Regions from separate parts of the Lysinibacillus sp. NPDC097279 genome, predicted to be linked through region 2. Evidence: riboswitches for the same ligand, from Rfam matches in the RefSeq annotation. Region 2 holds a riboswitch; each other region holds the start of a gene.

Region 1 (4,569 bases), on a different contig from region 2:
CCCCTTCGCTTCCTCCGTCGGGCTAGAATATTGTGTAGCCCTTCTTATTGCAGCTTTCACACGTGCTGAAAATTCCAACATGGAAAAGGGCTTCGCAATATAATCATCCGCTCCTAATCCAAGACCTAGTGCTTTATCAACATCACTATCTTTGGCTGACATCATAATAATCGGTAGCGCTTCTTTTGCTCGGATTATTTTTAACACTTCTAAGCCATCTAGTTTCGGCATCATAATATCCAAAATAACTAAATCAAATGTATTACTTAAACAAGTTTGCACTGCCTCTTCACCATTTGTAACGGATGTAACGGCAAACCCCTCCATAGTTAAAAATTTTTCGACCATTTCTCGAATCGTTTCATCATCTTCTACTAGTAATATACGTTTGTGCATGTTGGCACCTCATTTCAAGGTATTCTCTTTATTTCACATTTGTTTTAACTGTTTTACATTTTTATCCTATCTCCTTATAGCTTACCATATGCTAAGTGCCAGTCACTCAAACAATTCTCAAACAATTTACCTTCATCAATGGCAAATAAAAAAAGCTGCCCTCTAATTGATAGGACAGCTTTCATTTCTATTTTTCTACTTTTAAATCACACTGTTGCAGTGGAATCATTTTCGTTTTATGTTTTATTTTATAGCCCAACCACAAGGCGATAAACAGTGGTATCCCGATATAAGAAACAAGGACACCATACCAGTCAACTGAATCACCTGTGAAAGCTGTATAATTTTGACCAATTACAACAATCATACACAATGTAAATGCAAAGAGTGGTCCGAATGGATACAGCTTTGCTTTATATGGTAGTAATTTTAGGTCTAAGCCTTGCGCTTCATACGCTCTACGGAAGCGATAATGACTAAATGCAATACCAAGCCATGCAATGAAGCCTGACATCCCTGAAGCGTTTAAAAGCCACATATAGACAACGCCATCACCAAAGAATGATGCTAAAAATGCTAGGCAACCGACTGCTAATGTTAGCAGTAATGCGTAAATCGGAATTCCACGACGGCTAAGCTTTGCGAAAATTTTAGGTGCGTGTCCATCTACTGCTAATTGCCATAACATACGTGATGACGCATATAACCCCGAATTACCTGCAGACAACATCGCTGTTAAAATAATGGCATTCATTAATGATGCAGCAAAGGCAATACCTAAGCGGTCAAACACTAGTGTGAATGGTGAAACAGCAATATCTTCAGATAATAAACGAGCATCTGTAAATGGAATTAACATCCCAATTGCTGCAATGGCTAAAATGTAAAATAAAATAATTCGCCAAAAGACTGACTTAACCGCTTTCGGAATATTTTTACCAGGATCATCAGTTTCCCCAGCGGTAATTCCTAATAGCTCTGTCCCTTGGAACGAGAAGCCTGCTGCTAGAAATATGCCGAATGTAGCAAGGAAGCCACCATGGAATGGACCATCACTTATAAAGAAATTCGTAAAGCCGACTGGTGCTTGTCCTCCTAAAATACCAAAAATCATCAATAGACTGACGATAATGAAAACAATAACAGTAGCAACTTTTATCATGGCAAACCAATATTCACTTTCACCATAGCTTTTTACAGAAAGTAAATTGAATGTTAGTACGATCGCAATAAATATGACTGTCCATAGTGCCGAAGAGCTGTCTGGGAACCAATACTTCATTATAAGAGAAACTGCTGCAATTTCAGCGGCAATTGTAATCGCCCAGTTATACCAGTAGTTCCAGCCAAGTGCAAAGCCAAGCGCGGGATCTACAAATTTTGTTGCATACGTACTAAATGAACCTGATGACGGCATATAAGCTGCCATTTCACCCAAGCTTGTCATTAAAAAGTACACCATAATGCCGATTAATGCATAAGCAAGAAGTGCACCACCTGGTCCAGCCTGTGCTATAGCACCACCACTCGCTAGAAATAGCCCAGTTCCGATAGTACCACCTAACGAAATCATTGTTATATGGCGGCTTTTTAATTCTTTTTTCAACTCTGGTGCTTTATGACCGAGCTGATTAACTTTAATTTCACTCACGTTAAAGCTTCCTTCCTTTTATAAGAGGCAAAAAAATGCCATCACATGAACGTTGTGATGGCTAAGTAAATCCTCTGTTTCTTCAAAATGATAGCACAACACGTTGTCCAACGTGACAGTTCTGTTCCTTTCGGAGACAGCCCCAGCATGAGGTTTTCAAGTCCCCTCACGCTTCGGCAATATTTCCTTTCAGCTAACATCTTCAATGCTTGTCATCTCCACTAGCTTACTTATAAATACCGCGACCTCTACCTCAATACAAACATGAGGCATATAATTATTAAATTTATGATGTGTCTTAGTTTAACATACGACCTAAGACATTTCAATAAAACGATTAATGTTCTGTATTTTATGAATATTCTACTATTTTTATTAATGTGATAAAGTGTTATAGTGGTTCGAATTATAACTGTTCTATCAGGGAGGTACTTATTTTGACAACTAACGAAGAATCTACTTATCCTAGCAGAAAGATTAACTGGAAGGGCACAACGCTCTTATTAGTTATCGGTGTAATTTTTCTTGCTTCGACATTACGTATGCCATTAACGGTTGTAGGCCCAATTATTTCCTTCATTCGTGAGGATCTCGGTATATCTAACGTACTTGCAGGCTTTTTAACAACAATTCCATTGCTTGCATTCGCACTAGTGTCACCTATTGCCCCAATCGTTGCAAGAAAACTAGGACTAGAATTAACTCTTTTTCTATCAACCATTTTATTAGCACTTGGGATTGTACTGCGCTCACTTGGAACAACAGGGTTACTCGTATTCGGTACAATGATAATAGGTGTAGCTATTTCATTTGGTAACGTCCTCATCCCAGGGTTACTTAAATTAAAATTCCCTTATCATGTTGGTTTACTAATGGCATTCTTCACAATGTCCATGAACTTAACGGCTGGTATTGGTGCTGGTATTAGTTATCCTATAGCCAATGCATCTCTTGGCTGGCAAGGTGCACTTGCCATCGCTATAGCTCTTGTCGTCGTGACTATTTTAATTTGGATTCCACAATTAAAATTTAATAAGCCTGAACCAACTGTAGCTACTACGAAAACTCGTATACCCCTGTGGAAATCACCAGTTACTTGGGCAGTCACTGGCGCAATGGGTTTACAATCGCTATTATTTTATACAACTGCAGCTTGGATTCCTGAAATTTATATTGCCCAAGGAATAGCAGCAGATCGTGCAGGTTGGATGTTCTCAATCATGCAAATTTCCCAAGTACCTATGGCTCTAGCCGTACCAATTATCGCTAGTAAAATGACATCACAACGACCTCTCGTTTTGATGTTTACTGCTTTTTATATTGTCGGCTTTACTGGCCTTGTCATGGAATGGACTAATCTTGCTGTATTGTGGATGATATTGCTAGGATTAGCAGGTGGCGCTTCATTTTCACTTGCAATGATGTTCTTTACTCTTCGTACTCGTACGGCATTTGAAGCAGCTGATTTATCGGGCTTTGCACAATCATTAGGCTATTTATTAGCCGCAGTAGGCCCTATTTTATTTGGTTACCTACATGATTTATTTGGCGGTTGGAACATCGCTGGCTGGCTATTCGTTGTCGTTGCAGTATTACTATTCTTCTGCTCATTTAGAGCTTCTAGAAACGAATATATAAATTAAAAAAAGCAGCTCATCCTACTATGAGCTGCTTTTTTACATTTTTAATAAGGCGGTTTTTGATAAAAGAAATTCGGTGTATTATAAACATTGACATAAGGCTTATGAAAAATATGCGTTGTTGCAGGTGATAATGGGGGAATCAACCAAGTCCAGTTGCCTGTTAAGTCGCGACCTGCCTTCTGCTCAGCTTCTTCAAATAACTTAAATTGCTGTGCAGCAGTATGATGATCGACTATACTTACACCATCTTCTTTAAAGGAATACAGTACAGCAATATTTAATTCAACTAATGAGCGATCACGCCAAAGCGATGCTTGCTTAGTCGTATCGAGCCCAAAAATTTCGGCGATTTTCGGCAACATATTATAACGATCACTATCAGCTAAATTACGTGCCCCAATTTCTGTCCCCATATACCAACCATTGAAAGGAGCGGCTTGAAAGTCGATTCCAGCCATTTGAAAACGCATGCTTGAAATAATCGGCACCGCGTACCATTTCAACGCTAGTTCCTCCACTTGTGGGTGCTCAGGATGGCGAATTACAACTTCTAGTACATCTTCACGTGGTATTGAAAACAATTGTGGTTTACGGTCATCCACCTGGATAACGAGTGGTAACACATCAAATGCTGTGCCCTCGCCCTGCCAGCCTAGCGATTCACATACTCTTGTAAATGGTACAGAATGTGGGTCACCAACAATGCCAGCTTCCGTCTCATAGCCTGCATAACGGATCAACTGATGATTCCAAATTTTTACTCTACCAGATGCAAATACCGTTATTGTTGGCCGAATTTTACCACCATTTGTCGCATATCGAATATGACATAACAACTTCTCAAATATCCCTTGCTCATCTAAAATATCACGGGCATCC
Region 2 (4,569 bases):
AAACATGAAGATGACGTACTATATTGGGCTGGAAAAGAGCTTGCACGGAAGTTCCCTTGTAAAAGTCAAGATGAACTTATCGCATTTTTCGCGGATGCGTGCTGGGGTACTCTTGAATTGACAAAGGAGTCTAAGGATGGACGTATTTTCCATTTAACAAATGAGCCAACCCTATTGCAAATTCAAAATCGGAGCTTTAGATTGGAAGCAGGGTTTATTGCTGAACAAATCCAACAATCAAAAGGATACTTAACGGAATGTTATGATGAGAAGCGCGAAAAGCAACAGCAAGTCATGTTTACAGTTAAATGGGATGTTAAAGAGCGTATTATGAATACAATACCAAATAGATAAGCTTGTAAGTATTGCGATTTTGTTAGAAAGCAATCCTTTTTCAACGTCGACAAAAGGCAACATGCCTTTTGTCTTTTTTTATTATAGGTATCCATCAGCATATTCCTTGTTGCGTTGATAAGCGCAGGGCGGGCGACTCCTGATGAGAACGTACAAAACGTAAGACGCGGGCATTTCGCGTTAGCGACGGTTACGGCGTACGTTTATGCCCGCGGAAAGCGCCCGCCCGTAGCGGAAATCAACCGCAGAAGTCTTCTATATTATTTTATAAAAGAAGGATTAGCTATTGGATTCTTAGTCATCAATATTTATTTATTAAAGTGCTTAGTTGATTGGAGCGCAGGGCGGGCGACTCCTGCGGGAATGCACAAAACGTAAGACGCAGGCATTTCGCGTTAGCGAGGGTTACGGCTTACGTTTGTGCCCGCGGAAAGCGCCCGCCCGTAGCGGAAATCAACCTATGTAGTTATCTATAGAAAGCTACTATTCGTGAATCTCTTCTGCTAAATTAAACTCATCATGTAATGCGTTTGCAGCGCGAATCATTTCGTCCTGTGGGACAACAACAGAAACTTTAATTTCAGAAGTACTGACCATTTTCACTGCAATTTCTTCTCGACGTAAGCGATCAAACATTCGTGCTGCAACACCTGGATTTGACGCCATGCCTGATCCAATAATCGAAACTTTTGCTAGTCCAATTTCAAAATCTGCAAAGCTAAAACCAAGTGACAATTTACTATCCTCTAGTACACGTAAAGCATCAGCGAACTCTTCTTTTAAAATGGTAAATGATACAGATGGTCTCACACCTTCAATAATAGCCTGCACAATAATATCAACATTAATGCGATTCTCTGCTAGGATAGCAAACATATCTGCTAACGATGCAGTAGAGTATGTATCATAACCGATAGTTAGGCGAATGATATCAGACTCATAAGCAACACCACGTACGATTAAATTTTTCTCCATTTCAACTTCCTCCTTCAATAAAGTACCTGCTGTATCTTCTACACTTGAACGAATAATGACAGGCATTTGAAACTTTTTAGCAAGCTCCACTGCCCGTGGATGTAAAATATGCGAACCTAAATGGGACAGTTCAAGCATTTCATCATATGAAATCTCCTTTAGCTTTCTTGCTTTTTTTATAAACCGAGGATCTGCTGTATAAACACCATCTACATTTGTATAAATGTCCACACGTTCCGCTTCTAATGCAGCTGCAATGGCTACTGCCGTTGTTTCGGCTCCACCTTTACCAAGCGTTGTAATATTATTCGCACTAGAAATGCCCTGCTCTCCCGCAACAACGACAATTTGTCCTTGTATCAAATGTTCTTTCATACGGCACACATCGATATGGTCGATACGTGCATGAAAATGTTTCCCATCTGTTTGCACACCAGCCTGCCAGCCAGTCAAAGATACTGCATCATAGCCCGCCTCCTGTAAAGCAATTGCAAAAAGGGCACTTGCGAGTTGTGAACTCGTCGAAAGTAGTACATCCATTTCACGTTTAGAAGCATCGTCTGATATATCACGTACCATCTTTGCTAAGTCTTTTGCTGTGCGTCCCATCGCAGCTGTCACTACTACAACATCATAGCCAAGCTCTTTTTTGGCTATCGCTATTTTAGCGACCTCTTGAATTTGCTCGGTTGAAGCGATTGCTGGTCCGCCAAACTTTAATACAATACTCGCCATTATTATCATTCTCCTTTAATCGATTCGTCTCTAGAACAGCAAAAAGGCAGCCTTCACATAACGTGAAAGCTGCCTGCAACATGTACAATAAAAAGCTTGCGCATGTGTGATAGCTCTCCGAAACGTCAAGATTCGACAGTCTTACATCTATTAAATGCAAAACCAGCAAAGTATCGGAAACAACGATACTTCACTTCGGCAAGCTCCCCTTTCACACACCATCATTGGATTTGTCCATCCTTCAATGTGCTACTATTGAATCTTGCACCTCTATCATCACTTAAAATAGTGAAATTATTCATTTTTACCTTTATGAAAATATATGCTCTGCCCACATATTCTTCATCTAAAGTGTAATAGAACATATCAGTTTTTCACTGCTTTGTTCTATCACAACCTTAGCACATGTCTAATCCTTTGACAACGTCTGTTGCTGAAAATAATTGTAAATACTGTTCGCTAAGTTCGCAGGTATTCCCGCTTCTTGAAGTGCAAACTCACTCGCTTCACGAATCTTTTTAACAGAGCCGAAGTGCTTCAATAATTGTTGCTTGCGTTTTGGCCCCACACCTTCAATGCCATCGAGAACAGATTGAATAGCATTTTTCTCATGCTGTTGACGTAAAAATGTAATCGCAAAACGGTGTACCTCGTCCTGAATACGCTGAAGTAAATAAAACCCGTCACTTGTCCGCTTTAATGCAATAACCTCAGGTGGATCACCAAATAAAAGCTGGGATGTATTATGTTTTTCATCTTTTGCTAAGCCAGCAATTGGGATAACAAGTCCAAGCTCGTCCTCTAACACTTCTCGCGCGACTTCCATCTGGCCTTTACCACCATCTATTAGAACTAAATCTGGCAATGGCAAGCCTTCTTTTAATACTCTTGTGTAACGGCGACGTATCACTTCTTGCATTGCTCCATAATCATCATGTTTTGCGGCAGTGCGTGTTTTATATTTACGATATTCCTTCTTAGCAGGCTTACCATCAATAAACACAACCATTGCTGATACTGCATCAGCACCATGCATATGACTATTATCAAAAGCTTCAATGCGAAGAGGTGCTGAAATTCCCATCGCTTCCCCGAGTGCCTCGCAAGCACCTATTGTGCGCTCTTCCTGTCGCTCAATTAGCTGGAATTTCGCCGCCACTGCAATTTCAGCATTTTTCATAGCTAAATCTACTAATTCTTTTTTTTGCCCTCGCTTCGGTGTTAGCACTTTTACCGCTAATAATTCCGTTAAAATTGCGGTATCTATCGACGGAGGAATAAAAATTTCCTTAGGCTTTATATGCTCAGGCTTTTCATAAAAGCGTCCGACAAATGTTAAAAATTCTTCTTCAACATCCTGATAAATCGGGAAAATGGAAACATCTCGTTCAATCAACTTACCTTGACGAACGAAAAATACTTGAACACACATCCAACCCTTTTCAACTGCATAACCGAATACATCGCGGTTCGTTGTATCACTGGACACAATTTTTTGCTTTTGCATAACCGTTTCTATATGTGCAATTTGATCGCGGAACTCCTTCGCTCGCTCAAACTCTAGTTGCTCAGCGGCAGCTAACATTTTCTGTTCAAGCTCTTTTTTTACTGATTCCACGCCACCATTTAAAAACTTCGTCATATCTTCAATCATATCGTGATATACTTGTGCATCAATTTCTTTTACACACGGTGCTAAGCATTGTCCCATATGGTAATACAAGCAAACTTTTGATGGTAATTGTACACATTTACGTAGCGGATAGAGTCTATCGAGCAACTTTTTTGTTTCACTTGCTGCATACGCATTGGGATAAGGACCAAAGTATTTTGCTTTATCTTTTTTTACTTTACGTGTTGTAATAAGCCGTGGATATTTTTCGTTTGTAATTTTAATATACGGATACGTTTTATCATCTGTTAGCATGATATTGTATTTAGGATCGTGTAGCTTAATAAGGTTTAACTCTAGAATGAGTGCCTCTAAATTCGAAGAAGTCACAATGTACTCAAAATCCTCAATCTCACCAACAAGGCGCTGTGTTTTCCCTTCATGTGTTCCTGTAAAATACGAGCGCACTCGGTTTTTAAGTACCTTTGCCTTACCTACATAAATAATTGTCCCTTGTCGATCCTTCATCAAATAGCAGCCAGGCTGATCTGGTAAAATATCAAGCTTACGTTTAATTAAATCATTCATCGCCTACCTGCCCCCCTTTTTTGATGCCTATCTAATAATCGCCATTTCGTTTCATTCTCTTTTGTCTTTCATCGTAAATCGCACAAAAAAGATATTACAACAAAATAAGAAAATTTATTAATAAACGAGCGTTTATTGAAATTCCTCTATCTATTATATAACGAAAAAAAGCCAAGCACATCTAAAGATGGCTCAGCTCTTTATTTTACAAATTAAGCATGTTTTGCGATGAAAGCTTCTAATGCTTCTTTAGGTTGGAAACCAACAGTTTTATCTACTAATTCACCGTTTTTGAATAAAAGCAA
Region 3 (4,569 bases), on a different contig from region 2:
TGCGAAGGTATTTTATAAATCCGAAAAAGTGGGTGGTTTCTTCTTGAATCCTTTCGTCGTAATGAAAGCATAAATAAAACCGATTGCTAGCCACAAAAAGCCTATCTTCAATGTCATCGGTGATAAATTAATAAATAAGTAGAAACAAATACCGAATCCTAACCCTGGAATTAATAAGTATCGAATTATTTTCTTTTCTTTTTTTCGGAAGAAGTAATATACGATTACTGATAAGTTCACAAACATAAATCCTGTCAGGCCACCAAAGTTCATTAATTCTGCTACGAAATTCGCTGATAAAAACAGCGCTCCTAAAACACTAATGACACACATTAATAAAATATTGTATATTGGTGTTTGATATTTTGGATGTAAATGTGTGAAAAACTTTTTGGAAAGTACCTCATCACGCCCCATACTGAACATTAAACGAGATGCACTTGCTTGACCTGTTAAACCAGCTGTTATTGTCGATACAATAATCGCAACGGTATAAAGCGTTGCAAGAACGGCACCACCTGCTTTTTCCGCTATATCAAATAGAGCCGTATCAGCTGAGCTAAAGTTTGTCACATCAGGCCATACGAGCTGTGCTACATAAGCTTGTCCAATAAAAATAAGTCCTCCAATTAAACAAGCTAAAATAGCTGCCTTCCAAATATCATCTTTTGGATTAACTGCCTCTTCTGAAAGTGTTGTAATCGAATCAAACCCTAAAAACGAAAAGCAGGCCATTGCTGCACCAGAAATAATGGCAGACATAACGAATTTTTCATCGTTGAAGAATGGTACAACAGAAAAGAGCGACGTACTACTTTCCCCACCAACAATTGTCTTCACACAAAAAATTACGAAAATAACGACTACAATTCCCATAAATATAACGAGGATTTGATTTGTTTTTGCAGCGATACCAATCCCTAGAATATTTACAGTCGTAATAATACCTGCAATTAATAAGACCCATACCCAATACGGAACAGATGGTATTAATGCATTCGCATATGAGGCACCAACCATAAATACAATAAGGGGCACTAAAACATAGTCCATAAACATTGCCCACCCTGCAAAAAAGCCTAAATGTGGATTAATTGCACGTTGCGTATATGTATAAGTGGATCCTCCATTTGGAAAAACAGCAGCCATTCGGCCATAACTATAGGCAGAAAACATCATGGCAACCATCGCAATCAAGTAAGCTAATGGCAACATGCCACCTGTAGACTCTGCTGCAAAGCCATAAATATAAGCTGGCGCAATCGGTGTCATAAAAGCAATACCATATATGACTAAATCTTTTAATGTTAAAACACGTTTTAACTGTGGTGTATGATCATTGGCTGTTTGACTCATAGTCTATTTCCTCTCACACATTCACTGGATTGCTTTTTGCTAGTTCTTCCGTTACTAAATCAATTACTTCATCAGTGCTCATCACTTGGCAATAAATTTGATTCATAATCATAATTTCTGCATCATGAAGCTGTTGCGTTGCAGCTGCACATGCATCTTCAACTAAAATAACTTCAAAGCCTGCATCAGCTAAGCTGCGAACGGTTGAAGCAACACATTGGTCCGTTACAACACCTGTACAAACTACTGTTTCAATGCCCATATTGCGCAGTAAAAATTCATAATTCGTTCCACTTAATACGCTATCTGTCGTTTTATTAACTACAATTTCATCATCAAGTGGCTTTAACTCCTCCACCATCTCCGCTCCAGGATCACCGATTGGCAATAAAATATTGTTCCAACCTGGACGGCGTTGTACTGGAGAACGATCTCGTCCATCTTTATGATGGCAAGCAATACGACCAAATGTTACTTCTAATTTATTTGTACGGAAAAACTCTAAAAGCTTTTTATTGTTCGGAATTGTTAAAGTGTCGATACGATTAAAGAAGTATTCCCATTGTTCAAACATGCCCTTTTCTCTTGCAACTTGTGCATCTAATCCATCTCGGCTAATAAACTGATGTTGCATGTCTACGATTAGTAATGCTGTTTTATCTGGGTTCACGTTTATTTTTTGACCGTCAGTCGGTAAAAATTCATAATATAATGTTGATGTATTTTCCATAATAATTCCTCCAAATTCCCTCTATTTCCGATATGTTATAGGTAAATAAAAAGACAGATTCTTTGTGCAAAAGAATCTGTCTAACACAAAAATGATCTACTCATTTAGAAACTAAAAATGAATCGACCATTTAAAATTCCCACTGTTTGTCTAAACAGAGATAGCACAACTTCATAAACACGAATGTTTACGAAGACAGTCCTGCAGCTATTCGCTACAGACCCAGCATATGATGGCGAGAACTCACCATACACTTCGGCGACATTTCCTTCTACCTAATCTCTTCGTCTTCTCGGACTCCATTAGGTACTGTTAACTGTCGCGCCTCTACCTCACTATCGGAAAAGTGAGGTTTATTTAATTGTTTGAAATAATTATATTATTGCATTTTTTCTATGTCAACGATAAATTTACTATATTTCATAAGATTTGTTGTGCCTCATTATAAAAAAATGACAAATAAAACGCTTTCATACAATAATGAAATGAAATAAATATAACAATAATCGAATAATAATTTTATAGCAATTTATTCTTCCGAGTTCCTGCTCTTTCAGTTTGATGGATAAAGCTTCAAAGCAATTCCTGTTTTATAAAAGTCTTATAAAAAAACCACCAATTAAAACGCAAAGGCATTTTAATTGATGGTTAAATCAATGTTATATAGTTTCGCTTACATTCGCTATATTCTCTTTTTTGAGCATTAACATCACAATAAAGGAAATACAATATAAGCCTGCTAAGTAGAGCATCGCAACTTTCATATCATAACTTTGTAAAATATAGCCGACAAGGATAGGTGAAAAACCGCCTATCGCTCGTCCAAAGTTAAAGATTGTGTTTGTTGCCGTACTTCGAATTTGAACGGGATATAGACTACCAATCAACGCTCCATATCCAGCGAACATGCCATTTGAGAAGAATCCAACAATTGCGCCACCAATTAGAACACCCACACTACCAGTAGCATAAGAGTATAAGAATACAGCGCATGCTGAGGCAATAAGGAACACACCAAAGGCACGCTTTGCGCCAAATCGGTCTAAAAATAGTCCAAAGGTTAACATACCAACAATCATGCCTACTGCTGTACTAATTGTCCAAATGGCAGAGCTTGAAACAGATAAACCTTGCGACTGTTGCAGCATCGATGGTAACCAAATCATTAATCCGTTATAACCTGCAATTTGAACTGTTGCCATTATAATTAGTGAAATTGTTGTAATCGCTGTTCGTGGCGTTTCAAACAATTGTACCAACTTACCCTTTTCAGCTTTCTTACTAGCCTTTTTATTTTTCTGAGCGGCAAGCCACTCAGGAGATTCGTCTAAATTTTTTCTTACGATAAAGGCAAAAATAACAGGTACTACTCCAACAAAGAATAATGCTCTCCATCCTAAAGTAGGAAGAATGATTGCACTTAGTAATGCTGCTAAAATAACGCCATACTGCGCACCTACACTGACATAGGAAGATGCACGCCCTTGTTTATTTTTCGGCCATGCTTCTGCAACTAGCGCCATACCAATACCGTATTCTCCCCCAGCACCTATTCCTGCAATAAATCTAAATAGATACACTTGTTCAATGCTTGTAGCTAATCCTGTTAAAGCCGTACCAATGGCAAACAAGAGGACGGTATACGTAAAGACCTTTACCCTGCCATACTTATCTGCTAAAACGCCGAAAACAATTCCTCCTAATAGCATCCCTACATTCGTGATAGAAGAAATAAGTCCTCCCGTTGCTAAATCAATGTTAAATTCCGCAATAATCATTGTCATCGCAAAGGAGATAAACATGATGTCCATACCCTCTAATGTTAAACCAGCTACCGATGCGACCACGGTTTTTTTTCGATAATCCATTCTACTCTCCTCCAGTATGTTCTAGATGAAATAAATCTCTTTTATTTACGAATGAATGGATGTATCTATATAAATATAACGTTTCCATTCTCCTTTTAAGCCTCACGGGACTTCCTTTAAAAGAGGTACGTTAGTTGTGTAATCACAGCTAAAATGCAAAATAAATGCCCTTTCGTCAGATTGGACAAAAGGGCATGAATAAACAAAGATATTATAAAAATAATAACTTAAAACATCATATAGCCCTTCTCAGCCTCTCTGGACCGTATTAAAGGTAAATTATTTCAAAAGCTATCTTAGCAAAGTTATCTATATTTTCATACAAGAAAATTTTGGTAAAAACAGCTTGAAGGCTTTTCTAGTATGGCTTTAAGCTTATATAAAAAAATTTTAAACAGTTGCTCACACGGAAAAAACAACTCGTCAGTTCAAAAAAAAGAACGAATTTTCTCCTCGAAAATTCGTTCTTTTACATTATGCTAATTCCAACCAAGCAACCGCCTCACAATGCGTGGAGTGTATGTGGCAACATAAGGGATGTTGGTGGGTTTACAATAATGGCTAGGTTCCTATTTCAGTGGGATCTAGCCTATTTTCATTATAAACATTTGCTAA

The links. Region 2 has a riboswitch for lysine ahead of ACIQ1H_RS00990 (aspartate kinase). Riboswitches for the same ligand answer to the same signal wherever they lie in the genome.
Region 1: another riboswitch for lysine. It lies ahead of ACIQ1H_RS13825 (amino acid permease); the one in region 2 lies ahead of ACIQ1H_RS00990 (aspartate kinase).
Region 3: another riboswitch for lysine. It lies ahead of ACIQ1H_RS20175 (cysteine hydrolase family protein); the one in region 2 lies ahead of ACIQ1H_RS00990 (aspartate kinase).

The regions. Positions count from the first base shown of each region.
Region 1 is NZ_JBIWDA010000003.1:2,637-7,205, reverse strand. It holds gene ACIQ1H_RS13830 (response regulator transcription factor) at 1-396, opposite strand, end outside; gene ACIQ1H_RS13825 (amino acid permease) at 584-2,047, opposite strand; lysine riboswitch at 2,131-2,306, opposite strand; gene ACIQ1H_RS13820 (CynX/NimT family MFS transporter) at 2,485-3,690, shown strand; gene ACIQ1H_RS13815 (nitric oxide synthase oxygenase) at 3,732-4,569, opposite strand, start outside.
Region 2 is NZ_JBIWDA010000001.1:220,913-225,481, reverse strand. It holds gene ACIQ1H_RS00995 (YslB family protein) at 1-354, shown strand, start outside; gene ACIQ1H_RS00990 (aspartate kinase) at 838-2,064, opposite strand; lysine riboswitch at 2,167-2,345, opposite strand; gene uvrC (excinuclease ABC subunit UvrC) at 2,474-4,264, opposite strand; gene trxA (thioredoxin) at 4,477-4,569, opposite strand, start outside.
Region 3 is NZ_JBIWDA010000007.1:50,373-54,941, reverse strand. It holds gene ACIQ1H_RS20180 (APC family permease) at 13-1,356, opposite strand; gene ACIQ1H_RS20175 (cysteine hydrolase family protein) at 1,370-2,086, opposite strand; lysine riboswitch at 2,240-2,424, opposite strand; gene ACIQ1H_RS20170 (MFS transporter) at 2,746-3,954, opposite strand.